Regions from separate parts of the Exiguobacterium oxidotolerans JCM 12280 genome, predicted to be linked through region 2. Evidence: riboswitches for the same ligand, from Rfam matches in the RefSeq annotation. Region 2 holds a riboswitch; each other region holds the start of a gene.
What was found. A riboswitch is a leader RNA that binds a small molecule or an ion and turns the genes downstream of it on or off. The one in region 2 is predicted to bind lysine.
Positions count from the first base shown of each region.

Region 1: linked by a shared signal. The riboswitch ahead of P403_RS16045 (amino acid permease) and the one ahead of P403_RS0110625 (aspartate kinase) in region 2 are both predicted to bind lysine.
Region 3: linked by a shared signal. The riboswitch ahead of P403_RS0107575 (Na+/H+ antiporter NhaC family protein) and the one ahead of P403_RS0110625 (aspartate kinase) in region 2 are both predicted to bind lysine.

Region 1 is NZ_JNIS01000001.1:1,781,052-1,791,529, reverse strand. It holds gene P403_RS0109195 (DUF2252 domain-containing protein) at 1-925, opposite strand, end outside; gene msrA (peptide-methionine (S)-S-oxide reductase MsrA) at 996-1,943, opposite strand; gene P403_RS0109185 (hypothetical protein) at 2,015-2,197, opposite strand; gene P403_RS0109180 (solute:sodium symporter family transporter) at 2,254-4,014, opposite strand; partial or broken gene P403_RS16045 (amino acid permease) at 4,425-5,905, opposite strand; lysine riboswitch at 6,019-6,203, opposite strand; gene P403_RS0109170 (MarR family winged helix-turn-helix transcriptional regulator) at 6,375-6,830, shown strand; gene P403_RS0109165 (GGDEF domain-containing protein) at 6,975-8,078, shown strand; gene P403_RS0109160 (TetR/AcrR family transcriptional regulator) at 8,151-8,765, opposite strand; gene P403_RS0109155 (HlyD family secretion protein) at 8,959-9,615, shown strand; gene P403_RS0109150 (DHA2 family efflux MFS transporter permease subunit) at 9,628-10,478, shown strand, end outside.
Region 2 is NZ_JNIS01000001.1:2,092,355-2,102,832, forward strand. It holds gene nagB (glucosamine-6-phosphate deaminase) at 1-34, shown strand, start outside; partial or broken gene P403_RS0110590 (helix-turn-helix domain-containing protein) at 147-437, shown strand; gene P403_RS0110595 (LCP family protein) at 729-1,829, shown strand; gene phnF (phosphonate metabolism transcriptional regulator PhnF) at 2,338-3,072, opposite strand; gene P403_RS0110605 (alanine--tRNA ligase-related protein) at 3,200-4,348, shown strand; gene P403_RS0110610 (GNAT family N-acetyltransferase) at 4,345-4,773, shown strand; gene P403_RS0110615 (argininosuccinate synthase) at 4,895-6,100, shown strand; gene argH (argininosuccinate lyase) at 6,097-7,467, shown strand; lysine riboswitch at 7,539-7,717, shown strand; gene P403_RS0110625 (aspartate kinase) at 7,830-9,029, shown strand; gene P403_RS0110630 (aspartate-semialdehyde dehydrogenase) at 9,042-10,034, shown strand; gene dapA (4-hydroxy-tetrahydrodipicolinate synthase) at 10,057-10,478, shown strand, end outside.
Region 3 is NZ_JNIS01000001.1:1,487,065-1,497,542, forward strand. It holds gene P403_RS0107555 (ABC transporter ATP-binding protein) at 1-273, opposite strand, end outside; gene P403_RS0107560 (class I SAM-dependent methyltransferase) at 316-948, opposite strand; gene P403_RS0107565 (heme oxygenase) at 1,033-1,362, shown strand; gene P403_RS0107570 (uracil-DNA glycosylase family protein) at 1,524-2,270, shown strand; lysine riboswitch at 2,408-2,583, shown strand; gene P403_RS0107575 (Na+/H+ antiporter NhaC family protein) at 2,688-4,271, shown strand; gene htpG (molecular chaperone HtpG) at 4,737-6,602, opposite strand; gene P403_RS0107590 (hypothetical protein) at 6,687-7,544, opposite strand; gene P403_RS0107595 (SDR family oxidoreductase) at 7,693-8,514, shown strand; gene P403_RS0107600 (ArgE/DapE family deacylase) at 8,781-9,941, shown strand; gene P403_RS0107605 (hypothetical protein) at 9,989-10,354, opposite strand; gene P403_RS0107610 (MFS transporter) at 10,467-10,478, opposite strand, start outside.

The sequences.
Region 1 (10,478 bases), 310 kb from region 2:
TTTGAGACGCGACGACCCGTAATCCTTGATGGACGGCCTCGACATCTTCTCGGTAAACAGGAACGAATAAGGACGGCACAGCCGTTTGTGCTTGTTTCATCTCAAGGATGACGTCCGGCTCTTCCTTCCCTTCCCCATTGATCAAAATGTAATAGCGTTCCAGACCAATCGAGGCGGTTCCGCTATCCAGTTTGTGGACGATGTCCTTGATTGCATAAAACGCGTCGTCTCTTCGATCGTTCTCATCGACTGATGCAATGTAATCCGGCCAAATCGCTTCGATTGCTGCGTACGTTTCTTTTTCGACACGCTTCATATCCGGTAGATCAAGAAACTTCCGGTGCCCATCAATCACAGCGGTTCGTTCACCAAGCAAGTCCGCTTTCTTTTTTTCAGCTTTTTTAATTAATTTTCGAATCGGTCCTTTCGTATTCTTGACCGTAAAACAGATGTCACTCGGATTTTTACCATTCGCGTATTCATGCAGGTCGTGTAAGTAGTTTTCAATGTAGGCCTTAATCGCCGGTTCCGGATTGTAAGCGACCTCGTCTGCAAATAGACGGACCGAAACGGCCATCCGGATGACATCGTAAAGATAGGATCCGAGATACCCTTCATCAAAGTCATTAACGTCGTAAATGATTTCACCCTTCGCATTTCCATGAACACCGAAGTTCTCAAAGTGGAGATCGCCTTGAATCCATGTCGGTGTCTCAACCGGTGTGTCGAATCCTAACGGGATACGGGTCAAATCATAGTAAAACAGATGGGAACTGCCACGGAAAAACAGAAACGGACTTTGGCTCATTTTCTCGTATTTTTGTCTGCGCGATGCTTCATCGAGTCGACGGATTTCATCGTCATAAAAGTCCAATACTTTGGCAATCGTCATCTGTCGAATGTCATCATACACTGTCGTAAACACCCTATGACCTCCTTTTTGCTTCTAAAAAAGGCAGCCAAAACGAATTCGTTTTGCTGCCTTTTGATTTTACTTACTCGAAGTGTTTTTTATATTCCCCGTATCCGGCAGAATCAAGCTCTTCTACTGGAATAAATCGAAGAGCAGCGGAATTGATACAGTAACGCAGACCACCGAGCTCTTTTGGACCATCATCAAAGATATGACCGAGGTGACTATCAGCATCAGCTGAACGAACTTCTGTCCGCGTCATGCCGTGCGTCGTATCAAGATTTACTTCCATCTTGTCTTCTGCGATCGGCTTCGCGAAACTCGGCCATCCACAACTTGAGTTGAACTTGTCTTTTGACGTGAAGAGTGGCGTTCCGTCGACGATATCGACATACAGCCCCGGACGTTCTTCATCCCAGTATTCATTTCGGAAGGCCGGTTCTGTCCCGCTCTCCTGTGTCACTTTATACTGGATAGGTGTTAAACGTTGTTTCAGTTCCTGTTCCTTACCGTGATCTTTCCACGCTTCTTTGACGAACTTGGCACGACCCGATCCGACACTATACATTTGATAGCGGAACGGATTTTTTTTGTAGTAGTCCTGATGGTATTCTTCCGCTGGCCAAAATGGTGCTGCCGGACGGATGTCGACCGCAACCGGTTTTGAAAAACGACCAGATGCATCGAGTGCTGCTTTTGATTGCTCCGCCGCTTGCTTTTGCGCTTCATCAACATAAAAAATAGCGGGTTCGTATGACTGACCTCGGTCATTAAACTGACCGCCGCCGTCCGTTGGATCGATTTGACGCCAAAATACTTCAAGTAATTCTTCATATGTGATGACGGACGGATCATATGTCACCTCGACTGCTTCGAGATGTCCCGTCGTCTCAGAACAAACTTCCTTATAAGTCGGGTTCTCGGTATGACCACCGGTGTAGCCGGAAATCACTTGGTCGACACCATCATATTTATGAAACGGTTTGACCATACACCAGAAACAACCACCTGCAAATATTGCTTTTGCCATCTATCTTCCCCTCCTCTTTCTCTCTCTCTAGTCTACTGCTTTTTAAAGCGTGTCCCTACTATCTTGCTCACTCAATCTTCTGGATTTGCCTTCAGGCGTCGCATGACAAAATAAATCGCTGCAAAAACTAAAATCAATCCGCCGAGCGAATACCAAATGTTGTTCATGCGATAAATCATTTGATAAATCGCTAATGTAATCAATAAAATCGCGATCGGGATGAATGCCCGTTTAAAGTGGTACCAATAGTTCACGTTGCTCGCCTCCGTTTTTCTTTAATCTTAATCGATTTGAGCCGTCAACTGTGAACTTATTCCGCTCGTTTGTACTCTTCCTCTAGATAAGTCGTATACCGCGTATGCCACGACTTCAAGGCAAAGCGCCAGAGGAAGACCGTCCCGACAAGCAAGACAAGCGTGATTGGCCAGAACCAACCTGAAACGATACCATCCGGATAGGCGAGTCCTATTTTCGAGAAGAGGACATACATTAAGATGATACTCGACACGAGTAAGACCGAGACGGGCATCGCATATTTCCACGGTGTCATCCCGGTCGTACGTACCGGTCGACGACGATTTACCTGCATAACAGGACGATATTTCCCCATGAACCACATGAACAGCACTTCGATCACCAATAAAATACCATAGCCATGGATAAAGCTGATTCCGTGATCGATTCCGAACAACTGTCTGAGTCCGAAAACAAAGAAGTAATAGGCAATGACATGAAAAACAATGACGATTTTGGCAGCAATCGGTGGAATCGTCCGCACGAGCATTCCCATCATGACGATGACGAGAATCGGAATGTTGAAAAATCCTGTGAACTGACGAATCAACGTCCAAAGACCGTCTGGTGCGTACATTAAGAATGGAGCGACGACAAATGAAATCAAGGCAACAATCGTTCCGAAGATTTTACTGACACGAATCAGCTGGCGGTCGGTCGCTTCCTTCGCAAAGACCGGGCGATAAATATCGAGTACGAACAACGTCGCGATACTATTTAAGAGTGAATTGAATGAACTAAAAACCGCTCCCAGCAAGACGGCCAAGAAAAATCCCATCAATGAGACCGGGAGCAACTCCGTGATTAATTTCGGATAGGCTAAATCTCCACTCGCTAGATTATCTCCATACAAATGAAATGCAATCACACCCGGAATCAACATGAAGACGGGAACAAGTAATTTCAGGAAGCCTGTCATCAAGACACCCTTTTGTCCCTCTTTTAAGTCCTTTGCTCCAAGCACGCGCTGAATCACATATTGATTGAGTGACCAATAGAAGAGATTCGCAAACAAAATTCCTGTAAAAATCGAAAAGAACGGAACGGCATCGGTTGACGACCCAATCGCATTCAATTTTTCAGGGTGTGTCGTTGCGAGACGCTTCATCCCGTCGACCATATTCCCGTCCCCGAGTGCAAAAAAACCAAGAATCGGAACAAGGAAACCGATGATGACAAGACCGACTCCATTTAATGTATCGGAGACGGCGACAGCCCGTAGTCCTCCGAAAATTGCATAGATGGCCCCGATGATCCCGACAACCCAAATGACGAGCCACAGCGACTGCGTATAACTCAATCCAAATAACTCTGGTACGTTAAACAGTTGTAAGACGGCAATCCCGCCTGAGTAAAGCATCGATGGAATCGTCACGCACATGTAGCCAAGTAAGAATAAGAGCACCGTCATTCGCCGGACCGTTTCATCGTAGCGTTGACTTAAAAATTCAGGTAACGTCGAAATCCCCATCCCTAAAAACTTAGGCAACAGATAGATCGCCATGATGATGGCAGCAAACCCTGCCGTGACTTCCCACGCCATGCTCGACATATTCCCCATGAACGACTGACCGTTCAAACCGATCAGTTGTTCTGCCGAAAGGTTAGTCAGAAGCAAGGAACCGGCAATAAAGATTCCACTTAGTCCACGTCCTGCCAAAAAATATTCGTCAACTCCCTGTTCCTTGCCTCGTGTCATGCGATAGGACACATAAGCAACGAGCGCCATGAAGAACGCTGCCGAACCAAGTGTCAAAATCAATTCATATGTACTCATTTCACACTTCCTCCATCCCGATTGTTTTAGTAGGTTTACTGTAAAGAATTTATTCCTTATTTTTACTTTATCGAAACAATATTTTTAGATAAAAATAAAAATATTAAAAAGAAATAATCCAATTACGGATTGACATACTTGAAGGGACATATCACGGAAAGAAACTAAAAAAATCTTTCGGAAAACCACTCGGTTCTTTTATACACAAAAAACCCTCTCGCAAGTGAGAGGGTCAGACTGTAGACAACATGCTACCTGGGAGATCAAGCATCTTTTTTCGTTGCTTTCCTCGGGCGAGGCGAGACAAGGAAGCGCGAACTGATTGCATCTCGTTATAGCAGTTAACTCTTCATAAGAGTTTGTTTATACGCTGCCCTCTCACAAGCGAGAGGGTCCTTTAGTTTATCCTATTATTTTTTCGGATGTTTCGGAAACTCCATCTCATCATACCGGACAACCGATGTCCGGTGTTTGACTTTATGTCCGAGCCAGAAGACGAGGAACAACGGAATCCCAATATACGTTGCTGCAATCCCAACCCAGTCGATTTGATCAGCGAGGAACGCGGCATAGTTTTGCCCAACGATAACGCGAGGAAACATAGGCCAAATGCGAATAGCGGACCAAACGGGAACGCCGGTGCAACGTACGGTAAGTTACTTAACGCATGCCCTTGAGCGACGAAACCTTTTCGGAAACGGTAATGACTGATCGCGATACCGAGCCACGCGATAAATCCTGTCATTCCGGAAGCATTCAGTAACCAAAGGTAGACTTGTCCACCGAACATCGACGTCAAGAAACAAAGCGCACCAATCGCCCCTGTCGCGAGTAACGCATTCCGCGGCACACCGTTTTTTGAGACTTTCGCAAATAGTTTCGGTGCATCACCTTGTCGTGCCAGTGTGTAGAGCATCCGGGTTGAAGCATACATCCCGGAGTTCCCGGCAGACAAGACGGACGTCAAGATGACCGCATTCATCAATGCTGCTGCAAACACGAGTCCTGCTTTTTCGAAGACGAGTGTGAACGGACTGACGGCAACATCCGTAATATCATTTGAGACAAGGTTCGGACTTGTGTATGGAATCAACATTCCGATGACGAAAATCGCAAATACATAAAATAATAAAATCCGCCAAAATACCTGTTTAACTGCTTTCGGAACATTTTTTTCCGGATCTTCCGACTCGCCTGCTGCGATTCCGACGAGCTCTGTCCCTTGGAAACTGAAGCCCGCAACAAGAATGATACCGATGACGGCTGGAATTCCTCCGACGAACGGTGCATCACCTAACGCAAAGTTTTTGAACCCTGCTGGTGCCTCTGACGTAAAGAGACCAAAAATCATCGCAACTCCTACACCAAGAAACACGATGACCGTGACGACTTTAATCATCGCAAACCAGTATTCGGCTTCACCGAATCCTTTGACTGAAAAATAATTCAGACCAATCATTAAAAGTAAAAACAGCGCGCTAAAATAGACGCCCGGAATGTTCGGGAACCAGTAATGCATGACGATTTGAGCCGCGACGAGCTCGACGGCAATCGTGACGGCCCAGTTGTACCAGTAGTTCCATCCTAAGGCGAACCCGAATGAAGGATCGACGAACTTCGTCCCGTACGTCGAAAACGATCCTGCGACCGGCATGTAGGCGGCCATCTCACCGAGGCTCGTCATCAAAAAGTAGACCATCAAGCCGACAATCGAGTATGAAAGTAACGCCCCACCCGGTCCTGCCGCAGCGACTGAAGCACCTGACGCGATGAATAGTCCTGTCCCGATCGCTCCGCCAATTGCAATCATCGACATATGCCGGGCTTGAAGCCCTCGTTGTAGCCCTTCTGCTGTCGAATCAAGAGGTTGTTGTTGTTGTAAATTGTTCATGTCTGTCGCTTCTCTCTTTTTATAATTTTTGAGAGGGCACAAAAAAAGCGCCCTCACCTTCCAAGAGGAAGATGAGAACGCAACATATCGATGATGCGTCTCATTCTACCGTCGTGAAAGATAGCTCCCCATAAACCGCAAACGGTTTATGACAGTATTAGACCTGTTTGATCTAATCCCAATCGCTGACTTTCAAAGTAGTCTACGATTTCGGCAATTCTTCCTTTTGAGCTATTTCATCTGCCGCTTGACGACATCCGTAACCCGACTCATAAGAATCGCAACCTCCATCCCACTGGTTGAGTGAGAACTAATTAAGTTGATTTACTAATTCATTACTTCGACATAGTACATAATATGTTTCTTGTTTGTCAATTTATATTTTTGAATCCTACCGTGCTCATAGTAAAATTCCGATATTTTTAGTACACTAAATGGTAGAAGGTAGTACAGAAAGGATGTTGCTCAGATGGGACAAGAACAACATGACCAATTGACATATCGATTAGAAGAACAAATGCGTGTCATTCTCCGGACATTGCGCCGTGAGTTGAATCAACTGTTTGAAGGTACTGCCACGCGAAGTGAATTCTTCATCTTACGCAGCTTATCTGAAAACGGCCCCCAGCGTCCGACATTACTCGCGGAACAGTTCGAACTCGCGACAAGCCAAGTCACTGCTTTGACAGATAAACTGTATAAGACCGGTTTTGTGACACGGACACGCTCGACGGAAGATCGTCGTTCCATCGTCCTCGCCTTGACAGACGAGGGAGAGGCCGCTTTTCGAAATCTCGAAGTCGTCCGTCGCACATATCTTCAGGAGCGATTCGGCACTTTGTCTGAAGAAGAACTGAACGTGATGATTCATGTATTTGATAAGATCCTCGCAACAATGGATGAAGAAGTCGTCTCATCCAATTAATAAAGTAAGAATTAAGAGAAAAACAGGTGTTTTATACTGTTTTTCTTTTTTTATTCTAAACATTCAGGCCTCCTATACCGTTAGTAGAACGAGTATACTCAAAGTATATAATTGGAAGTATACTGCAGGAGGAGTTGGGAGGATTTGTTATCAATCATGAATAACTTCATCATAAATTTTTGTCTATTGTTTACAACGATTACCCTTTTGTTTTTACCTTTTCGTAATCAACCGCGTGTCACACCAAATGCGAGCCTCGCGACACGACTGATTTTAGGTGTCGTCGCCGGTGCCATCGCTGTGCTGCTCATGTTCAACAGCATTCAAATCGATGTTGCCCGGATTGATTTACGGATTATCCCCGTCGTGATTGCCACGTTCTTCGGTGGTTTGCCAAGTGCGCTTATCACAGGCATCATGATTATCGGGACACGGTTTTTAATCACGCCGATTGACCAAATCGAAGGTGCCATCCTTGCGTCCGTCATCATCAGTCTCTTCATCTTGACGATTGGCATTGCACGTAAATTTTTACGGATGACCTTAGCATCTTTTGAATTGATGACAGGAATCGGGATACTTTATTCCTTACCCGCTATCTACGCGCTGACAAATAGTTGGGGAACATTCTTTAAGGTTTCAATTGCCTATATTTTCTTTAACTTACTTGCCGCACTCGTCACCTTCCGTCTCTTGACGGAACTGCGACGCCACTTTGAAAATATCCAGTACCAGCAAAAACTTGCGATGACCGACGCCTTGACGGGTCTCGCCAATCGCCGACGTCTGGACGACTCCCTATCACTCGTCGGATCAGACGACAATGGCTATTCACTAATCCTAATCGATATCGATTTCTTCAAACACGTTAACGATACATATGGTCACGATGCCGGCGACGATGTGTTGCGTCAACTCGGAACGACACTTGCCTCTATTGTTCGTCCGGATGATTTAGTCGGTCGGTACGGCGGAGAAGAATTTTTGATCATTTTACCGAACACATCATTGAAGGATGCGAAAAAAATCTCTGAGTTAGCGCGAACGACAGTCGCCCGTAACTTGTTCCCGACTGCACATGTACCTGATTTGCAGATTACGATTTCGTTAGGAATTGCCCATTCGGGTGGATCCCATACGTCACTCGAAGCATTGCAACAAGCGGATAAAGCACTCTATGCTTCAAAAGAGCACGGACGTAACCAAAGTACGATTTATACGAAACAGCTGGAATTCCGTCAAGCGTAATCTAACGTTATATCCGACTAGCACAAAAAGCGCCATTTCCTCACATCGGAATGGCGCTTTTTAGTTCATTCTTTAGACAGTTCCTGGACGTGTTTGAGGGAAACCAATACTTTCAACTGTTCCGAAGACGATCATCTGACTGAGCTGATTTGCCATATACTCGGAGGAATACGGACGATCATTTCGTAACCACGACATCAAGAGCCCGAGTTGACCACCGATGACGTAGTTCAGTAATAAATCCCGATCCACCGGAACAGAGACACTTGTTGTCTCCCGGAAAGCAAGACGGTAGTTTTCTTTTAACGTATCCAAGAAACGTGAGATGAACGTCTTGACTGTTCCTTGGAGCAGCATCGTCCGGTAAAAGCGCTCGTTTTGCTCAATGTGGATGAACAAACGTGCAAAGTAACGACTGACGCGTTCGACTGTCGGAGGCTCGGCCGATTGTTTTCCTGTAATCCGAATCGCTTCTGCGAGCAACGTCATATGTTCCTCAACGATTTGATCCAGCAAATCATATTTATCTTTATAGTGCGCATAGAAGGTCGAACGATTGACCTCGGCACCATCCGTCAACATTTTGACGGTGATCGTCGAAAAGGAATGGTGTTCAAGTAAATGAAATAGCTCTGTCGTAATACGTTCACGTGAACGTTTAGGACGTGGATCGCACGACTGATTCATTTAAAATTCAGCTCCTTTTTACGTATTGTATCCGTTACCAAAGACTTTTCCAACATTTTGTCGGAAATTGTTGGTTGTTTGTTTGTTATGCACCCATATAATTAACTGTATTAACTACTCCTCCCCAGAGGAGTCTTTTTTATGAGACCGCACTGGGGCGATCAGCTAGTAACAGAAAGGATGCAACTTACTCATGAACATGAAGAAATTATTAATCATCAATATTTTAACGCTCGTCGTTTTAATTGGTGGTGGCGCGATCGGTTATTATTACTACGATCAAGCAACAAGTTACGTCAAAACAGAAAATGCCAAAATCGACGGTAAGATGATTACGATCGCTAGTCCGGGCGCTGGAAAACTCACGGACTGGACGGCAAAAACAGGACAGACACTCGATAACGGGGCGACACTCGGGCACGTCATGATGGCACAGGCTGGTCAAAAGCCGGTTGATGCGTCAATCGAAATGCCGGCAAAAGCAACCGTCGTTCAGTCGATGGCGACAGAGAACGGTTTTGTTGGTGCTGGTACACCGCTCGCTTACGGATTTAACTTAAATGAATTATGGGTCACAGCAAACGTCGAAGAAACAGAAATCGACGAAGTCAAAGTCGGTCAAGCCGTCGATGTTTATGTCGATAGCTACCCCGATACAACACTTTCGGGTGAAGTCGAACAAATCGGGATGACAACAGCTGGCACGTTCTCGATGATGCCGTCATCGAACGGAAACGCAAACTATACAAAAGTCGCGCAAGTGATTCCTGTGAAGGTGTCGCTCTCACAAGAAAAATCACTCGACATTCGCCCTGGTATGAATGTGACCGTCCGCATTCATAAGGATTAAGGAGGGACGCTTATGTCTACGACCTTCCTCTTTGGATATATCGCATTCATGGTCGTCACGTTCCTTGCGGTCAACTTGATTGCACGCCGGGCACGTCAACCGCGGGTAGCTGGCGCAGAAGGTCCGGCGCTTGATGAAACGTTGATTGAAGCAGAAGCGGTTGGCGCGATTCCAGCCGCCCCTGCTCCGCAAGCGCAAGCGACGATTTCAACGGAAAACATCAGTATCCCAAAAGTCATCACTGTCCTGTTAATTGGAATGTTCATCGCGATTTTGAATCAGACATTAATCAACGTCGCTCTTCCTGTCTTGATCAACGACTTCAACGTCACGACGTCGACAGCACAGTGGTTGACGACCGGATTCATGCTCGTCAACGGGATCTTGATCCCGATCAGTGCGTTCCTCATGCGGAGCTATACGTTCCGTCGCTTGTTCCTCGTCTCGATGACGTTGTTCTTCTTCGGATCCGTCATCTGTTCGATGGCGATGAACTTCCCTGTCATGATGATCGGACGTGTGGTCCAAGCCGCCGGAGCGGGTGTCTTGATGCCGCTCGGTACAAACGTCTTCATGACGCTGTTCCCGCCTCATAAACGGGGAGCTGCCATGGGGATGCTCGGAATCGCGATGATCCTTGCCCCGGCGATTGGACCGACGATCACAGGATATGTCATTCAAAACTACGATTGGCACGTCATGTTTTATGCAATGGCCTTCTTTGGTCTCTTAACGCTATTACTTGGATTTGCTTGGTTCAAACTCGTCCAACCGTTATCAAAACCAAAGTTCGATGCCCTCGGCGTTGTCTTTAGTACGATTGGATTTGGTAGTCTCTTATACGGATTCAGTGAAGCCGGAAA
Region 2 (10,478 bases):
TACTGGACGCGCAGCCTATACGAATTTTATCTAAATTAGGCGAGAATACGCCCACTTCTAAACGATTCGGGTGAAGCCCGGGTGAAAGTGGTAGATGAATCGCCACCCTCTCTTTCAGGTATATCCTTTGTAAGGAGGTGAACATCATGTTGACTCACATGGCCTACAAATTCAGAATCTACCCGACAAAAGAGCAGGAAATCCTGATCGCGAAGACGATTGGTTGTTCGCGCTTCGTCTTCAACCACTTCTTAGCGAAGTGGGATAAGACATACAAAGCGACAGGTAAAGGACTGTCCTACGGGTCTTGTTCGAAAGAACTCCCGGTGTTGAAGCAGGCGTTCGATTGGTTGAAAGAAGTCGATAGCACGTCTGTGCAGACAAGCGTCAAGCATCTTGCCGATGCCTTTGACCGCTTCTTCAACCGTCGGGACGACGGGGTTAGCCTGTTCAGGTTTCGACCGTTAGGTCGGATCACTCAGGAATCCTCCATCTCTAAGCGAAGCGGAGGTGGAGGTAGTTCAAAAAATGATTGACGACAGGAGGTACGTGATTCCGCTATGCGGTTTCCTGGACCTCTTTTTTCGCTAGGAGATACGGTGTCTTTAGTGCATGCTGTTGCAAGCGTCATAGTTTAATCGAATCGTAAATTGACATTTCAGTAAATGTAGGGATAATGGAGATTAGCGCACTTTACAGAAAATTTACGTGAAAATGAGGGCTTGAACATGCAAACGAGATCAGCAAGAAAGAGGCAACCGAGCGCTGGTAAGATGTTCATAAAAGTGGTAGCAGCACTTTTATTACTTCTAACAGTGATTGGTTCTGGTTATGCTGGAGCGGTTTTTATAAAAACACAAGAAACTTTAGCAAAAACACAGATTACAATCCCCGGCTCAAAAGTGAGTTCAAAATATGATGATGTCCCGTCTGAATCCTTCTTGATTTTAGGAACCGATGAAACAAAAGCAAGTAAAGATCGGAATGAACCGGCACGTTCTGACGTCATGATTGTCGGTATTTTGAATAAAGAGTCGGAGCAACTCGTTTTAACGAGTATTCCGCGTGATTCACTCGTCAACATCGACTACTCGAACTATGATATACCTTATGGAAAAACAGGGGTCGAACAAGATAAGATTACCCATGCACATTATTTTGGTTCGATGGATCAATCGAACTCATACAACGGAATTAAGTTAGCGCGTGAGACAACGGAGAATCTTCTTGGGATTCAAATTGATCATGTCGTTAAAGTGAATTTCCAAGGATTCGTTCAATTGATCGATGCATTAAACGGTGTCGATCTTGACGTTCGTTATGCATTTAAAGAACAAGATTCTGCACGTAAAGCAGATACGATTACCGTGGAGAAAGGGATGCAGCACTTGACGGGAGAACAAGCACTCGCTTATGTTCGTAACCGACATGATGATCCACTCGGTGATATCGGTCGTGGACAAAAGCAAATGCAAGTCATCCAAGCCGTTGCAAAAGAAGCAGCAAGCTTCCGCTCACTTGGTGCATACCGTGATATTTTGAACGCGGTCGGAGACAATGTCGAGACAAATCTCGGTCCAAATGACTACACGCGTCTCGCGGACTTCACGGCAGCTTTACAAAATACGACGGAGTACCAGCTTGCTGGAGAAGGCTATATCGGAATCAGTGGGAAATGGGAGTACCATCTGGATCCGAATCAGTTAGAACTCGTCAAAAATAATTTAGCGCAAGCCATGCAAGGGCAAGAAGTTGCGCCGATTAAAGAGGAAACAGAGTTACCGGCGGAAACGGACCAAACGACAGAAACCGATTCGACGATTCAATAAGTGTAAGTTTGATTCTCGATAACGATTTAAAAGACCCTGCCGGCTTTTGCGGCAGGGTCTTTTAAACTGTAGGCAAACTCTTATGAAACGTAAAAATGTGATATCGAGAAGCAACAGTTCGCGCTTCCCTGTCTCGCCTCGTCTTCAAAGCGGCAATCTTCCGCGCCGCTACAGCAAAGCTGCAGGGTCGCGACCGATTGCTTTTCGCTTTAAAAGCGATTCGAGACGAATCGCGGCGCTCTAAACCGTCTTCATGCGCGGCTTTTCGTCACGGTATTACCTAAAAAGCGTCATGTTTCGTTGACTCCTACGGGAAAAGTGCGTTTTTAACGCACTGCAGAGGCAGGCAAGACCCTGCTCGTTGGCCGTGAGGACCAAGGAGTAACGGCTTGCGCCTCGCCCGAGGAAAGCAACGAAAAAAGACACTTTTATTTTCAGATATCACTTTGTCTACACGCTGAAAGACCCTGCCGGCTTTTGCGGCAGGGTCTTTTTGTGATATTAACCATTAGCGGCGGCGTTCCATTTCAACAGTAAACGTATAGCGATCGCCCCGATAAGCAGAAATAACATACTCGAATGGTTGATCCGTCACGAGGAAAGTCAATTGTTCGACTGACAAGACGGGCGCAGCTGTCGTCAGTCCGAGGTGTTGCGCTTCTTCTTTTGTCGCGAGGCGTGACTCGAACGTCTGGCTTGCACGACCGAGATTGAGTCCGCTTGCTTCAGCAAAAGCATAGAGTGACGCCGTCGCAACATCTTGATTTAATCCAGGTAACAACTGTTCCGGAATATAGACGGTCTCGAGCGCAAGCGCTTGTTCATCCGCGATCCGGAGTCGTTTCAATTCATACACGGTCGCGCCTTCACGAATTCCGAGTTTATTGGCAATCGTCATTTCGGCAGCAATCATCTGATACGACAACAATTCGCTTGCAGGTTCGAGCCCTAAATGCTCCATTTCTTCCGAAAAGCTTGTCAGTCCAGATAATTGCATGACGATTTTTTTATTCGCAACGAATGTGCCGCGTCCTTTTTGACGAATCAAATAGCCGGCGTTTACAAGATTCGTGATAGCTTGGCGTACTGTCATTCGGCTAATCTGGTGGGCTTCAGCAAATTCGCGTTCAGAAGGAATTAAATCGCCGGGTTGTAACACCCCGCCTTCGATTTGTTGTTTTAATGCAGCTTCAATTTGATAGTAGATGGGCAGTGGTGAATTTTTATTGATGTGCTGAATCACGGCATTTCGTCCCTTCGCGGTCGATAGTCTTTCATCTAGTGTACTAGGAAATGGACAAGTCGACAAACGATACTAGGCGAAATATGGCATAATAGCAAATGAATAGATTGAGAAAGGTGGGGTAGACATGCGACTGGAGCAAACTTATCCTGCGGTCCGAAAGTTCGTGACACGCGTGATGGATGTTAAAGAAGAACACGGATACTGGGTTGCCTTAGAGGAAAGTTATTTTTATCCGGAGAGTGGTGGACAGCCGGCGGATCGAGGGACATTAAATGATTTGGAGGTCCGTGACGTTCAACTTAAAGCCGGCATCGTGTGGCATCAAGTTGATCAAAAAATCGAAGGTACTATCACGGGCGTCATCGATGATGCCGTTCGGACGGATCATGCAGCACAACATACGGCGCAACACGTAATCTCAGCGATTTTGCAAGACGAGTTCAATATCAAGACGTTAAGTTTTCGGACGGGCTCTGAAGAATCGACGCTCGACATTGAAACAGATGAATGGAATGATGCCTTGCAAGCACGTCTTGAAAAACGACTGCGTCAGGTCATCACATCGGCGTTACCGATTACGGCGAACGAGTACGACGAGGCGGCGGCACTCGCACTGCCTTTACGTAAAACGCCCCAAGTGACAGGAAAGATTCGTGTCGTCCAAATCGGTGAACTGGATTATAGCGCCTGCGGAGGAACGCACCTCGAATCGACAGCTGATTTAGAATTGATTGTCTTGACAGGGCAGGAGCGGATTCGGGGGAATATTCGACTGATGTACGTCGCGAAAGGGCGCGCATTTGAGTTGTTAACGAAGGAAAGACGTGCCTTGCGTGACGCCGCTCAATTGTTATCGGCTAAAAAAGAACAGCTGCCACAAGCCGTCGAAGAATTAAAACAAGATGTCGTTCGCTTGAATCGGATGATTGAAACAGTTCAAGCCGCACATGTCCGTACGGAACTCAATAAACTACTGGCGTCGACGGATGATTGGATTTTCGTAAACCATGCTGACGAGGCATTGCCATTCTCTGAAAAGCTAGTCAAAGCGATTGCGGAAGCAGGACGTCTCGGACTCATTTGGAACGAATCAGCTAAAAAATTATTGATGCAAGGATCAAGTCCGGTCCACCTCGGGAAATTTGCCAAAGTCCATTTGAAGACGTTCAATGGACGTGGTGGTGGTAGTGAGCACGTCGCACAGGCGATGTTCAACACGCATGAGGATGCAGTTGCTTACATAGAACGATTGAAGGAGGAACAAGTAACATGACAGTGATTCAAGTAAAAACAGCAGAGCAGCACCAAGCAGTCCGAATGATTCGCGAACGGGTCTTCGTCGAAGAACAAGGGGTTCCTCGTAATCTTGAATATGATACCCATGACGAAACAGCGATTCACTTGCTTGTCCTTGACGAACAAAATCGGCCTGTCGCGACAGGGCGGACACGTCCCTACGACGATCAACGGATGAAGGTCGAACGTGTTGCGACGCTAGCTGCGACACGTGGGAAAGGTTACGGCGGTGAGCTGATGCGAGCAATGGAACGTGTGGCGAGACGAGAGGGTCGAAGCATCTTGACGCTTGGTGCTCAAGTTCAAGCGATTCCTTTTTATCAAGGGTTAGGATACAACATCATGTCCGACGAATTTGACGATGCCGGCATTCCGCACCGAACGATGGAAAAGAAAATTTAATTGAGAAATTTTAAAGAAATCCTGCAAAAAGGGTTTCTTTTTTTGAAAGTCTATGTATATATATAATTCATAATGAATTTTTATACAGACAGATGAATTCGAAATCAGGGAGGAATTAATAATGGCGAAACAAAAATTAATTTTAGCGTATTCTGGGGGACTTGATACATCGGTGGCAATCAAATGGTTGAGTAAGGATTATGATGTCGTCGCTTTATGTATGGACGTCGGCGAAGGAAAAGACCTGACTGTCATCAAGGAAAAAGCGTTGCTCGTCGGAGCCGTTGAATCGATCGTTCTTGATGTCAAAGAAGAATTCGCAAATGAATTCGTCTTACCAGCACTTCAATACGGTGCCCACTACGAAGGCGCGTATCCACTGATTTCGGCACTGTCTCGCCCGCTGATTGCTGAAAAGCTCGTCGAAGTTGCGCATCAACATGGCGCGACGGCCGTTGCACATGGTTGTACGGGAAAAGGAAATGACCAAGTCCGGTTTGAAGTTTCGGTCGCAGCACTCGATCCTTCACTGGAAGTCATCGCCCCTGTGCGGGAATGGAAATGGTCACGTGAAGAGGAAATCGCTTATGCGAAAGACAACAATGTTCCGATTCCAATCAATCTCGACAGCCCATATTCAATCGATATGAACCTTTGGGGACGGAGTAACGAATGTGGTGTCCTTGAAAACCCTTGGACGGAACCGCCGCAAGATGCTTACGCACTGACGGTCGCACCGGAAGAAGCACCGGATCAGGCAGAAGAAGTCATTGTCGGTTTTGAAGCAGGTGTTCCGACTTCAATCAACGGAACGGCCTATCCGCTGGCGAAGTTGATTACAGAACTCAACATCATCGCCGGGGCACACGGGGTCGGACGGATTGACCACGTCGAGAACCGTCTCGTCGGAATCAAATCACGGGAAGTCTATGAATGTCCGGGAGCAACGGTCTTGCTAAAAGCCCATGCCGCACTCGAGACCATCACATTGACGAAAGACGTCGCACACTTCAAACCGATTTTAAGTCAACAATATGCAGAAACCATCTATAATGGTTTGTTCCATGCCCCGTTGACAAAAGGTTTGAAAGCCTTCTTGAAAGCGACACAACAAGATGTCACGGGCGAAGTACGGGTCAAACTTTATAAAGGCAATGCGACGGTCACAGGACGTCAGTCACCGGTGTCACTTTATGATGAGAAGCTTGCGACGTATACGAAAGAAGATGCGTTCGATCATGAAGCAGCGAAAGGATTCATTAAATTGCATGGTCTTGCGATTGCGACACACGCAAGTGTTCATCGGCAGGAAGGCGTGACAAAATGACGAAACTTTGGGGCGGACGGTTTACAGAAGGGGCTTCCGCTCAGGCTGAAGCGTTTGGAGCATCGATTTCATTCGACCAAAAGCTTGCGGCAGTTGATTTAGAAGGAAGTCTCGCCCATGCCAATATGTTGTATCAACAAGGCATATTAGAAGAAGCGGAATGGAAAAAAATCGAAGCGGGTCTCAAGACGTTACAAGCTTCGATTGGAACACATGTCTATTCGCTTGCTGACGAAGACATCCACATGAATCTCGAACGGTTGCTGACGGAACAAATCGGACCGGTCGCAGGCAAATTGCATACAGCGAGAAGTCGGAATGACCAGGTTGCGACGGATTTACATTTATGGATGGAACAACATGTGGTTGACTTAATCGAAAGCCTACGCAACTTGCAGACGGTGATTACGGAACAGGCGGATGTACACGTCGAGACCGTCATGCCGGGGTATACCCATTTACAGCGGGCACAACCGATTTCACTTGCACACCATCTACTCGCGTATTTTTGGATGTTCGACCGTGACGTTGATCGCCTGACGGATAATTTGAAACGGATTCGGATTTCGCCGCTCGGTGCGGGGGCACTCGCCGGGACGACATTCCCGATTGACCGTTTCAAGTCAGCGGAACTGCTCGGATTTGAGCACGTCTATCCGAACAGCCTCGATGCTGTATCGGACCGTGACTTCGTCATTGAATACCTCGGGATTGCTTCGACGGTCATGATGCACCTCTCACGCTTTTGTGAAGAAATCATCATCTGGGCGTCGCAAGAATTTTCATTCATCGAATTGTCCGATGCATTTTCAACGGGTTCGAGCATGATGCCACAAAAGAAAAACCCGGACTTCGCTGAATTGATTCGCGGAAAAACAGGGCGTGTCTATGGAAACCTGATGGGGTTCCTGACGACGATGAAAGCATTACCGCTCGCTTACAATAAAGACATGCAAGAAGATAAAGAAGGGGTCTTCGATACGGCAGATACCGTTTTACAATCCGTTCAAATCTTTACAGGAATGCTCGAATCCGCAACGTTTAAGACAGAAGCGCTCAAGAAGGCGACAATGCAAGACTTCTCGAATGCGACGGAACTAGCAGATTATCTCGTCACAAAAGGTGTTCCTTTCCGGGAAGCACATGAAATCGTCGGAAAAGCGGTCCTCCATTGTGTGCAGACGAATTGTTTCTTAAAAGATTTAACGCTTGAAACGTATCAAACGTTCCACTCCGTCATCGCGGAAGATGTTTATCCGCTCCTCGATCCTGTCCAGGCTGTCGCACGACGTGGTAGCTATGGCGGAACCGGCTTTGCTGCTGTATCTGAACAACTCGCTCAAGCGAAGGCGAAACTAACTGATTAACGGAAAAATGAAAAAATTTTAGCAAATGACTGGATTTAACAAAAAATGTTTGCTATAACTGTAACTAACAACCGACAGATAGAGGCGCGGATGACATCAGTAACATCATTTATTGAAGCGAGCATGCTGAGTGATGTGAAAGGGGAAATCCGCCGAAGTGAATGAGAAAGATGCTTCTTCTTATTTGCTGGTACAACGGTTAAGATCCGTTGTACTGCCGAAACCGATGTTTCGGAGCGCTATCTTACGTAAAAGAACGAAAGACTTTGTCTTCGTTTGTCCGATCGTGATAACGACGGGCCGTAGGAACGCTCCTACCGGCCCGTCGTTTTTTTCTGTTTCGGGACAAAGGAGATAGGATTGTGACAACTGTACTTAAATTTGGTGGAAGCTCGGTCGCGACTGTCGAACAGATTCAGTCAATTGCGAATTATTTAAAAAATCGGACAGAACAAGGTGAAAAACTAGTCGTCGTCGTCTCTGCGATGGGGAAGATGACAGACTCGCTCATCGCACAAGCACAAGCAATCACGGATCGTCCTGAACGACGTGAACTCGATCGATTGCTCGCAATCGGCGAAGAACAAACGATTTCGTTACTCAGCATCGCCTTAAATTCCGTCGGAGTAAAAGCCTTATCACAAACAGGTGCGCAGGCAGGAATCAGCACGATGGGGGTTCATACGAAAAGTAAGATTAAACAAATTGACGGGGACTTGTTACGAAAGAAACTCGAAACCTATGATGTCGTCATCGTCGCCGGATTCCAAGGCGTCAACGAGCTTGGGGATGTTACAACACTCGGTCGTGGTGGATCAGACACAACGGCTGTCGCCTTAGCGGCCGTCCTTGATAAGCGCTGTGAAATCTATACGGATGTCGACGGCGTCTATACGGCGGATCCACGGATTCATCAAGCGGCACAGCCGATTCCGCAAATTTCATATGATGAAATGATGGAAATGAGTGCACTGGGATCGAAGGTCATGGAGATGCGCAGCGTCGAACTCGGAAAAAAATACGGCGTGCATATCTTTGTTGGGAAAACACTTGAATCGGAAAGAGGGACTTGGATCATGGAGGCAACAGAAACGATGGAACAAAAAGCAGTCACGAGCGTCAGTGTAACGAAAAATGTTTTGACGGTTTCAATCAAACACGTTCCACAAACCAATTCAGCAGTCGCCGACATTTTTGAATTGTTATCGAATCGCCATGTCAATATCGACATGATCAGTCAAACGACCTTTGATAGTGACGTGTTCCTCTCGTTCTCTTGTCCACTCGATGAAGAAGAGTTTCTCGAAGAGGCGCTGAAGGATATCATCGATCGTTTTCCGACCGTTAAAGTCGATCGTCATAACGAGCATGCCAAGTTATCGGTCGTCGGAATCGGAATGCGTGACGCAACGGGCGTCGCATCAAAACTATTCGCGACGTTCCGTGCCGAGAACATCACGTTTTATCAAGTCACGACATCAGAAATCAGCATCTCGTATACAATCGCACAAGCAGATATCGAACGAACGGTCGCGGCGATCGCGAACGCGTTTAGCCTGTAAGGAGGAATGAACATGTATCACGTAGCAGTCATCGGTGCGACAGGCGCCGTCGGACAAAAGATGTTACAAGTCTTGAAGGAACTCGATTTTCCAGTCGGTCAACTGTCGGCGTATGCTTCAGAACGATCAGCAGGAAAAGTCGTTTCGTTTAATGGAACGGACGTGACGATTACAGCTTTATCGGAAGACATCATCCATCACGGGATCGACGTCGCATTATTCGCAGCCGGTGGAGCAATCAGTGAACAGTATGCCCCCTTGCTGGCAGAACACGGAACACTTGTCGTCGATAATTCAAGTGCTTTCCGGATGCAAGAGACAATTCCGCTCGTCGTACCAGAAGTCAATCCGGAAGCGGTCAGCAGCACCAACCGACTGATCGCTAACCCGAACTGCTCGACGATTCAATCCGTCGTTGCCCTGGCACCGCTCAAACACTTAGGTTTTGAACGAATCACGTATACGACGTATCAAGCCGTCTCCGGTTCCGGTCAAAAAGGAATCGAGGATTTAGCACGTGGCAGTCGCGGTGAAGAACCGGTCAACTATCCGCACCCGATCCATGATAATATCTTGCCGCATATCGATGTCTTCTTAGAAGACGGGTACACGAAAGAAGAGCAAAAAATGATTGACGAGACACGGAAGATTTTTAACCAACCGAACTTACCGGTCAGTGCGACGTGTGTCCGTGTTCCCGTCACAAATTCGCATTCAGTTGCAATCAACGTGACGTTTTCAAACGAGACGACGGTCGAAGCGATTCGCACAGCACTTGCTGACGCGCCAGGCGTCGTACTGGTTGATGATGTTTCGCGAAATCAGTACCCGATGCCGCTTGATGCAAGCGGGACGGACGAAGTGTACGTCGGGCGGATTCGTCAAGATCAAACGCTCGCGAACACATTCCATCTCTGGTGTGTCGCGGATAACATTCGAAAAGGCGCGGCGTCAAATGCAGTCCAGGTCGCGCGTCATGCTTTAGAAAACGGCATCCATTCTTAATCATACTAAGGAGGAATTTAACATGTTCAAAGGAGCAGGAACAGCATTAGCGACACCGTTCAATTCAGCAGGTGAACTCGACTTAGTCGTTTTTGAACAACTGATTGAACAGCAGCTTGCAGCCAATATCCAAGCGCTTGTCGTCGCGGGGACGACAGGAGAAGGATCGACGCTTTCGAGTGAAGAATTCGAGACATTACTTGAGACGGCCGTTCGTGTCACGGCAGGCCGTGTTCCGGTCATTGCCGGTACGGGAACGAACAATACGGCACAGACGATCGAAAAAACGAAAACGGCGCAACACCTTGGAGCTGACGCAGCGATGCTCGTGACACCGTATTACAATAAAACGTCGCAAGCCGGTTTGGTTGCTCACTTCACCGCAGTCGCGGATGCTGTCGAATTACCCATCATGTTATACAACGTTCCTTCACGGACCGGTGT
Region 3 (10,478 bases), 610 kb from region 2:
TCCCGTAAAGTCTCCCGGCAAACTGATTTCTCCCGGCAGATAACCGACGAGTCGTTTCACTTCTTTTGTTTCAACCCAGCAATCAAATCCACCAAACGTCGCCTGACCGGAGTCAGCAACAATCAAGCCCATCAATTGACGAAGTGCCGTTGATTTCCCTGCCCCATTTGGACCAATGAAGCCAAAGACCATGCCCGGCTCGACAGAAAAACTGACATCGAATATTCCTTTATCCGACGCGAACGCTTTCGTGACATGTTCGAGATGAATCACTTCAACCGCCTCATTTCTTTTTTAGGAAATGGCTACAGTTAGTTATACCCGTTCTGTTATCGTGTCGGACGTAGCGAATCGATAAATCACAAACCGTTCATCATGATTTTTTTCGAATAAATCGCGTAACCGGACTTCCTCGATTTGTTCGAACGCCGTCTGGTTCTCTAAAAAATACCGGTATTCATCTGCCGGATAATAAAGAATCAGATCGATGGTCCGTGGCGCCTGCTCGACCGACTGTAAGATATGGTTGACGACCTTGATAAAAATTTGAACGGAAAAAGGATTAAAAAAATAAAACTTTGTCGCTTCTACCGGAATCGGATAACTTTCTGCATAGACATGTTCAAATTGAAGACTCCCGCGCCGTTTTTTAACTTTTTTTAAGTAGTTCACCTGATTCGTCAGTGCATCCTCATAAAACTGACCGTTCATCTCGAGTTCGATGACGGAACAGTCAAACCGATCGTGGAGATAAAAGTTCAAGCGTCCCTTCCCGCACCCAAAATCAATCACCGTATCTTCAGGATGAAACGGATAGACCGCGCATAGCTCATCCAGGGCTGCATATGGGGTCGGTTCATAACGGTTATAGTGACTGAAGGCATTGTAGAGGTGCTGGACATCAATCGTTTTAATGTGGAGCCGGGCTTCATATTCTTGTTCCTTCATAGTTCAACTTCCTTCTTTCAAGCATCGTTGTCTCCATCGTACTATACTAAAGAGGTACGTAAATCGATAAAAGGGGATGTTTTTATGATCGTCGTAACGAACCGGATTAAAGTCAAAAAAGGGATGGCTGCTGCACTGGCACCTCGCTTCACACGCCCGAGTGGTCTCGACTCGATGGACGGATTCATTCGTGTCGAAGTTCTATTAACGCAAAATATCGAAGAACATGACGAAATGAACGTCAACATGTACTGGGAAGACATGAAGCACTTTGAAGCATGGCGGAACAGTGATGACTTCAAGGAATCGCATAAGCGTCCTGCGCAGCAAGAAGGAGAGGCACAGGAGTCACCGATGCTCGGCAGTGAAATCATCACCTATGAAGTCGCTTCTGTGAAAGAAAGTACACGTTAATTGATACGACTTAAATCCCCGAATCCTTAAATCGATTCGGGGATTTAATTTTTCAAACGTTATTTTGCAATTAACCTCGCACAATATTTAACAAGGGTTAAATTGTATATTGTTCCATTTATTGTTATTATATGTCCAATACTAGAGAGAGAGGACATATTATGATTGATTCCTTAACGATTTTTGAACAAGTCATTCGAGATTTGCCTGTCGACCGGTCGTTGACACGAGAAGATATTTGTACAGATGATTTTTTATTGCAGACGGAACATGAGTTATCGGTCTATTATTCCCCAATCGGTGACTACATCAATCCTTTCGCAAAAGTCATTATCGTCGGAATTACGCCAGGACTTGAACAGATGCGAATCGCGTTCGAAGAGATGGCCGATGCCTTACACCATGGCGTTTCGTTAGAGGAAGCGGCAAAAATCGCCAATTATTCAGCTAGCTTTTCCGGTGTGATGCGTCGAAATCTCGTAACGATGCTGGACGAACTTGATTTTGCGACAATGCTGTCGATTCCGACGACCGCTACTTTATTTAATGAACACCAGGAGCTACTCCATGCGACCTCCATCTTAAAACATCCTGTTTTCTATCGCGGGAAAAACTACAGTGGTCATCAACCGAAGATAGATCGTATCCCTTTGCTCCGACACTATGCGTATGAACACTTCGCAGCAGAATTGAATCAATTAAATGAACCTGCCCTGATTATTCCGCTCGGCCGAATCGTTGAGGCGACGGTCCGGACCTTACTTCATCAAGGACGGATTCGAAAACATTTTCTTTTATCGGGTTTTCCTCATCCCTCTGGTGCCAATGGCCATCGTAAACGTCAATTCGAAGACAACCGTTCCTACCTCAACCAACAATTGATTCACTACTTCACTAGGTCGAATTAAGTTACTACACGCTAACGATTTTTTTAATATACTGAACTCTATTTTTGTAGTACTTTGATATTTTTAAAAAAACAGACTTGAAACTTTTTTCTGAAATATGATAAGGTTTTCTTATTAAAAGAATATGACTATTCTATCGATGAGGTAGAGGCGCGGTCTTAATGAGTATTTGATCTGAGGATGACAACGAGGACGATCAAGGAAAGGTAATGCTGCCGAAGTATCGTCAAGTGTCTGACTTGATGGTACTGGTCGAATTGGGAAATACCCGTTCGATTGCCATACGTGTTTTGTATGGAGCGCTCCAATTCGGCTAAGAAAGACGCATCCAGCAAGGGTGTCGGCTTTGTTGCCGGTGCCCTTGCTTTTTTGTATGCAATGGGTCTCATCTTCTAAAAAAAGAGGAGGAACCACACAATGGTCAATTATTCAGATTCAATCGTTGCGCTCATTCCAGCTGTCATTGCAATCGCACTTGCAATCGTGACGCGCAAAGTCGTTATTTCACTTGGTGTCGGTATTTTGATTGGTGCTTTATTGCTGCATCGCTTTAATCCAATCGATACGGTCGTCTATCTCGGTAAAAACATCTTTAGTCTATTTTGGGCGGATGGGGCGTTAAATGAATGGAACGTCTTATTACTCATCTTCTTACTATTACTCGGTGTCCTATCGACGCTGATCCAAACATCGGGCGGTGCACATGCCTTCGGTGAATGGGCAACAACACACGTCAAGACAGCGCGCGGCGCTCGCCTCGCAGCATTTGGTTTAGGTATTTTAATCTTCATCGATGATTACTTCAACAGTCTTGCTGTCGGGAATGTCAGTCGTCCGTTAACGGACCGTCGTGGCGTCTCTCGGGCAAAACTTGCATACATCATTGATTCGACGGCTGCTCCAGTCTGCGTCATCAGCCCGCTTTCAAGTTGGGGAGCGTTCATCATCTCGATCATCGCTGGTATCTTAACGACGCATTCGATCACGGAGTATTCCGCATTCAGTGCTTTCATGATGATCGTGCCACTCAACTTCTATGCGATTTTCGCTCTATTGCTGACGCTTTACATCGCGTACACAGGGATTGCGGTCGGACCGATGCGGACGCATGAACTTCGTGCATTAAAAGGTGAACTTTTCGACGCAAGTAAAGGAACACCGATGGGGATGGCAGAGGAAGTCAAAGAACACGAAGGTGGGAAAGTACGTGACCTCGTCGTTCCGATTATCGTTCTCGTCATTGCAACGGTTTCCGCATTACTCTTTACCGGTGCTCAGGCACTCGCTGCTGATAATCGTGCATTTACGTTGATTGGTGCATTTGAAGCGACAGACGTAACACGTTCACTCGTTGCTGGTGTCGTCATCAGTTTAGTCGTTGCTTTCCTGATGTTGATTGGTCGGAAAATCCCGGCGCGCGAATACGGACACAGCATCTGGGCTGGGATGAAATCCATGTGGCCTGCTGTCGTCATCTTATTATTCGCTTGGACAATCATCGCTGTTATCGGTGACATGAAAACAGGTGAGTACTTAGCAAGCTTCGTCAGTAAGTCGATTTCTGCTTCGTACCTCCCCTTCTTATTGTTCTTGATCGCAAGCTTAATGGCATTCTCGACAGGTACAAGTTGGGGAACATTCGGGATCATGCTGCCGATCGGTGCTGACCTCATCATGGCGGTCGAACCGAATCTCTTACTTCCGACGCTCGCTGCCGTTCTTGCCGGATCCGTCTTCGGAGACCACTGTTCACCAATTTCCGATACGACGATTCTCAGTTCGACAGGTGCCGGTTCGCATCATATCGATCACGTCACGACACAACTTCCGTATGCGTTGGTTGGTGCAGCGACATCGGCAGTCGGCTACCTTGTGCTCGGTTTAACCGATTCATCCATCATCGGCTTCATCGGTGCACTTATCGCCTTCTTACTCGCACTCGTCGTCCTGAATGTCGTCTCGAAACGCGGCAAAGTGCCAGCTGAACTTCGCGCTGAATAATAAAAAAAGAACGCTCAGCTTAGCCGAGACGAGAAAAAAAGAAGGGATTGCCATCTACGATGATGTGCAATCCCTTTTTTAAGTTGTAGACAACATGGTATGGAGAAATAAAAAGAGTCTTTTTTTCGTTGCTTTCCTCGGGCGAGGCGCAAGCCGTTGCTCCTTGACCCTAAAGGACAATGAGCAGGGTCTCGCCTACCTCTGGCAAATCGCGTTCAAAACGCACTTTTTCCCGTAGGAGTCAACGAAACATGACGCTTTTTAGAGAATGTCGTGAGGAAAAGCAATCGGCCGTGACTTTACAGCTTTGCTGTAGCGGTGACGAAGGTTGTCGCTTTGAAGACGAGTCAGGACGGAGTAGCGAGAAACATCGACCTATCCGTTTAAACTCGTCGATTTTCAAAAAAACACAAAAAAAAGCGATTCTTCTCACTTAAGAGAAAAATCGCTTTTTGACCATCATACTTACACCATCAAGGCACACACTTCATTTGCAAACGCAACCGGATCTTCGATTGGTAAGCCTTCCATGAGCAACGCTTGTTGGTACATCAATTTCGTATAGCGTTCAAATTTCGGACGGTCTTCTTTAAAGGCCGTTTCAATCGCTTCGAAGACGTCATGCGACGTGTTCAACTCTAAAATTTTCACGGCTGAGACGTCTTGGTTGTTTGGCATCGACTTAAGAATTTTCTCCATTTCAATCGAAACGGCACCATCCGTCGCAAAGCAGACCGGATGTGATTTTAAGCGTGACGAAGCTTTGACTTCTTTGACTTGCCCAGCAAGCACTTCCTGCATTGCTGTAAACATCTCGACTTGTGTTTCGGTCGTTTCTGCTTGATCCGCTTGCTCGATTCCAAGATCACTGCTCGTAACCGATTTAAATTCTTTTCCTTCATAGTTGAGCAACATTTGAATCGCGAACTCATCGATTTCTTCCGTGAAGTACAGAATATCGAACCCTTTGTCTTTAACGAGCTCCGACTGTGGCAACTTATCTAATCGGTCGGTACTTTCTCCTGACGCATAGTAGATGTATTTTTGCTCTTCCGGCATCGCCGCGACGTATTCAGCGAGTGTGACCAGCTTCTTCTCTTTTGCTGAGTGGAACAGGACAAGGTCTTTGACCGTCTCTTTATGCATACCGTAATCATTGTAGATTCCAAACTTCAATTGACGACCAAAGGCTTGATAAAAGGCTTCATACTTCTCGCGATCGTCGCGAAGCAGTCCTTCGAGTTGCGTCTTAATCTTACTTTGAATATTTTTCGCAATCAGCTTGAGTTGACGGTCGTGCTGCAATAACTCACGTGAAATATTGAGTGACAAGTCTTCCGAGTCGACCATCCCTTTGACGAAGCTAAAGTGGTCCGGCAAGAGGTCACTGCATTTTTCCATGATCAAGACACCGTTCGCATACAGTTCAAGACCTTTCTCGAACTCTTTTGAATAATAGTCGAAGGACGGTTGCTCCGGGATAAACAAAATCGATTGATAACGGACGGCACCATCTGCACTGATATGGATGTGTTTGACTGGTGTATCAAATCCATATCGTTTTTCTTGATAGAAGTTCGTGTAATCCTCGTCCGTCAGCTCCCGCTTATTTTTCCGCCAAATCGGCACCATGCTGTTGATGGTCTTGACGACCTTCACTTCTTCCATCTCGTCCGACCCTTCGACCGGTTGACGTTCTGTCTCTTCCATCTCAATCGGGTAGCGGATGAAATCGGAATACTTTTTGACGATCGTCCGCAAACGATGTGTATCTAAATACTCGTCATAATTCTCATCTTCTTCGTTCGCTTTGATATGCAGCGTGATTTCCGTCCCGACTGCAGCTTTTTCGACTTCTTCAATCGTATAACCGTCGACACCGTGCGATTCCCATTTGTATGCTGTTTCGCTACCGAATGGTTTCGTGATGACCGTGACGACGTCCGCGACCATGAAGGCCGAATAAAAGCCGACACCGAACTGTCCGATGATGTCGTGTCCATCTTGCGCAGCGTTCTCCGCCTTAAAGGCAAGTGACCCACTCTTCGCGATTGTTCCGAGATTCGCTTCGAGCTCCTCTTTCGTCATCCCGATTCCTGTATCACGAATGACGAGCTGACGTGTCGTTTGGTTCGGTTCAATCGTAATCTTATAGGCATCCTTTTCGAACGTCAGTGTCTCGTCCGTCAATGCTTTGTAATAAATCTTGTCTATCGCGTCACTAGCGTTCGAAATCAACTCACGTAAAAAGATTTCCTTATGTGTGTAGATGGAATGAATCATCATTTCGAGTAAACGTTTCGACTCTGCCTTGAACTGTTTCGTTTCCATTTCCGATACCCCCCTAGTTCTTTTTAGCACTCTAACTATAAGAGTGCTAATACATATCTATTATCACGGATTGGAAAAATAGTGTCAATCCCCTTCTTCGAGTCGTTTTCGGACATACTTTCCGATGTTTCGTAAGTGCGCGGTCGATCCATACGTGCCATGACTGACACCATGGCAATCCGGGCGATTCCCGAGCCCGATGAACTGTTCACTCGGCTTAAAATGAAGACCGATGATTGGAACGGAAAATTGTTCCGAATACCCGAGTTCGACGACGGCATCCGGGTACCCCGGGACCGGCTCGGGTGCTTGCCATGTAGCCGTCGGATCGATTGTCCGGTAACGTTCCGTATGTTCCCGTCCGAGAAGAATAATGCCGCGTAATCGAAAAAGACGAATCAATCTCAAAAGGAACGTCTGACCAAATACGGTTTCTTCCAGTTCATGTCGCTGAGCGATCGTTCCCATATACCGTTTCGTCGGAAATGGAAAGAAGTCCGTATGGATGACCGGCTCTCCCGTCCCGTAAAAAGAAGCTCCGAATCCATTCAGAAAACCTTCCAATTTTCCTCCTCCCTCCCGTCCGAACCACGTTTTATAAATGTCGGGCTGCTTGAAGTAACGATTATAGGAATCAATCATTTGATCGAATCGTTGGTCCGTCCGGTACTCTGTAAGCGGCGTGTCGACTTCCCTTAAGACGAATGGTCCCGTCGTCTCATAGCGTAACGTGCCATCCCGGTCCAAAAACTGGCCTGCCGACGGATTCGTCGCAATCGTAAGCCAACTACGTTCGCTTATGTCACCAAACCATAAGACAGGTGTCGTCCGGTCAATCAACTCACTCCGGAACTGCCCTTTTTCTAAATCGATTTGGTACAGAATCGCCTCATCGAGTAATTTTTTTGCGTATTCACGTTGTTCAGATGTCAGCGTTCTCATTCCTTTCCTGTCGGGTTTTCACTTTTCATCTGTTCCCGTTCTCATGAATTGCTAGACAGTTCAGTAGGTTTATCCTCTGAAGTCCAGGGAATCATTCATAAGGTGAACAACATGCGGAGCAAGAGTACTTAGAAGGAGGAAATTACACATGGGTCGATTAGAGAATAAAGTAGCAGTCATTACAGGTTCAGCAACAGGAATTGGTCAAGCAACGGCACTCGTCTTTGCGGAACAAGGAGCGAAAGTCGTCTGTGCTGACGTCAATCTTGAAAAAGCACAGGAGACGGTCGAAAAAATCAAACAGGCTGGTGGACAAGCGGAAGCGATTCACGTCGACGTCACGCAAGTCGATAGTGTCGAAAATCTTTCAACACACCTGAAAGAAACGTATGGGACGATTGATGTCCTCTTCAACAATGCCGGCATTGATCAGCAAGGCGGAAAAGTCCATGAATATCCGATTGAACTGTTTGATCAAATCATCGCGGTCGACTTACGCGGTACATTCTTGACGAGTAAATTCTTGATTCCATTAATGCTTGAAAAAGGCGGATCAATCATCAATACGTCATCAATGTCAGGTCGCGCTGCTGACTTGAACCGTTCAGGTTACAATGCAGCAAAAGGCGGAATCACGAACTTTACACGGGCGATGGCAATCGATTATGCGCGTGACCGTATTCGTGTCAACTCGCTCTCACCAGGTACGATCGAAACACCACTCATCGACACGCTCGTCGGTGGAAAAGACGAAGACCAAGGAAAACAATTCCGTGATGCCAATGCATGGATCACACCAATGGGTCGTCTCGGGAAACCACGTGAGATGGCAACGGTTGCCCTCTTCCTCGCTTCCGACGACAGCTCTTACGTGACAGGTGAAGACATCACAGCGGACGGCGGAATCATGGCCTACACATGGCCGGGTGAGATGTTGATTGATGATAAATGGAAGACGGATGCTGAATAACGATCCATTTGACGCATAAAGCATCGCAATAGCTAAATAAAGAGGAGGATGATTTCGAATCGTCCTCCTCTTTTTCGTATGTCCTTCGACTTACTAAATCAACAATCTGCGCCTTTTGACCACAGTCCTTTGACGCATCCTCTTAAAAACGGACCATTTGATTCTAAGAAATACCGCGATTTTAAATTTTCTCCTCGCTTGTTTATCTCTCGGAGCGCTTTTTTTCGGGGAATACTCTAGTGAATGTAAATCAAGGAGGAATCAGCATGACACAACAACAACAAATCGAATCACTGCAACACTGCCTACAAATTCCGAGTGTCAATCCGCTCGACGGGGAACGAGACGTCGCGACTTTTGTCTATGACTACTTGACCACTCACGAAATCGAAACCGAATGGATCGAGGTCGCTCCAAAACGAATTTGTCTCATCGCGACCCTTCCGGCAAGCGAGATAGCCGCCGAACCAAAAATAATCGGCTTCTCGGGTCATCTTGATACCGTACCTGTCCAAACGACCGGTTGGACAAAACAACCTTTTGGTGGTGAAATCAGCGACGGACGGATTTACGGTCGCGGGGCATCCGATATGAAGTCTGGTGTGATGGCAATGGTCAATGCGATGATCGAGTTAAAGGACTGTGCCGACCGCCCGAATCATCTCAAACTGCTCATTACATCGGATGAAGAAAACGGTATGACCGGTGCGAAACATTTGACGGAACGTGGTGACGCCGACGATTTAGATGCGCTGTTGATCACAGAGCCGACAAGCGGGATGATTGGTTATGCTCAAAAAGGTGTCATCGGAATCGAAGTGACGTGCGTCGGTAAAGGGGCTCATAGTTCCGCACCGCAACTCGGAAAAAATGCCATCGATGACCTGTATCGTGTCATTCGGGAAGTGAAGTCGGACCGTTTCACAATCACGGACAATCGCCACCCGGAACTTGGTCCTGTCGTCGCCTCGATTACGTCGATCCAAGGCGGAGAAGGTCCGAATGTCATCCCGAGTAACGCTTCCTTTTACATGGACATTCGGACGATTCCCGGGTTCGGACGCCTCGAGATTCTAGAAGCTTTTGCGCATATCGAACAACGGCTGCTTCAAGAAGATCCGACGTTTGCGATGACCCTACGTGTCATCAAAGAAATCCCTTCGTGTGAAACGGATGCGAATGCACCGTTCCTCGAAACGGTTGCACGACACATGGAAACCATCACGGGTCATCCGGCGCGTCGCGTTGCGATTCCGGGTGGGACGGACGGAGCCATGTTCAGCCAAGCCAACCGGTCGTTCCCGATTGCCGTCGCTTCGTTCCACGACTTCCGTCTCGCCCACCAAGTCGATGAATCGATTCCCTTGTCGGAGTATCTCCAGACGATTGCGTTATGTAAGCAACTCGCACTTGAACCCCTAGCCTGAACGAAAAAAGCCGCTCAAGCCTTCTCTTTCGAAGACTCGAGCGGTTTTTACGTATAGACACCGATACTGGCAAGCGCTTGTCCGAGGTAACTTTGATCACTTTGCAACGTCATTGTATGTTGACTCTTCCATCTGATTTCAATCGAAACGTGACCAAGGCGATGATAGGTCAACGTCATGTGAAAATCTGCTTGCGTATAGGTCGCAGATCCACGAAGTTGCTCATGGACCGTTAAAAAATCATGCGCAAAGGAATCATACTCAGCGAACGACATATTTAATCGATGACTGGTCTGGTTGTCCGATTGCGATGGGACGACATCGATTTCTAGTCGTTCCTCCAGGCGATTGACCTGTAAAATACGCCATTCGACCTTCCCTTCATAACCGATGAAAGCAATCGTATGTTCCATTCGTTCCCTCCATTCTGTTTCCTACCATCGTAAGCGACGATCGTCTTTTTTGTCGACCTAATCAAAAACACCCTTTCTTCCGCTTCTGCAGAAGAAAGGATGTTCGTTTACATCAATGCCCGCT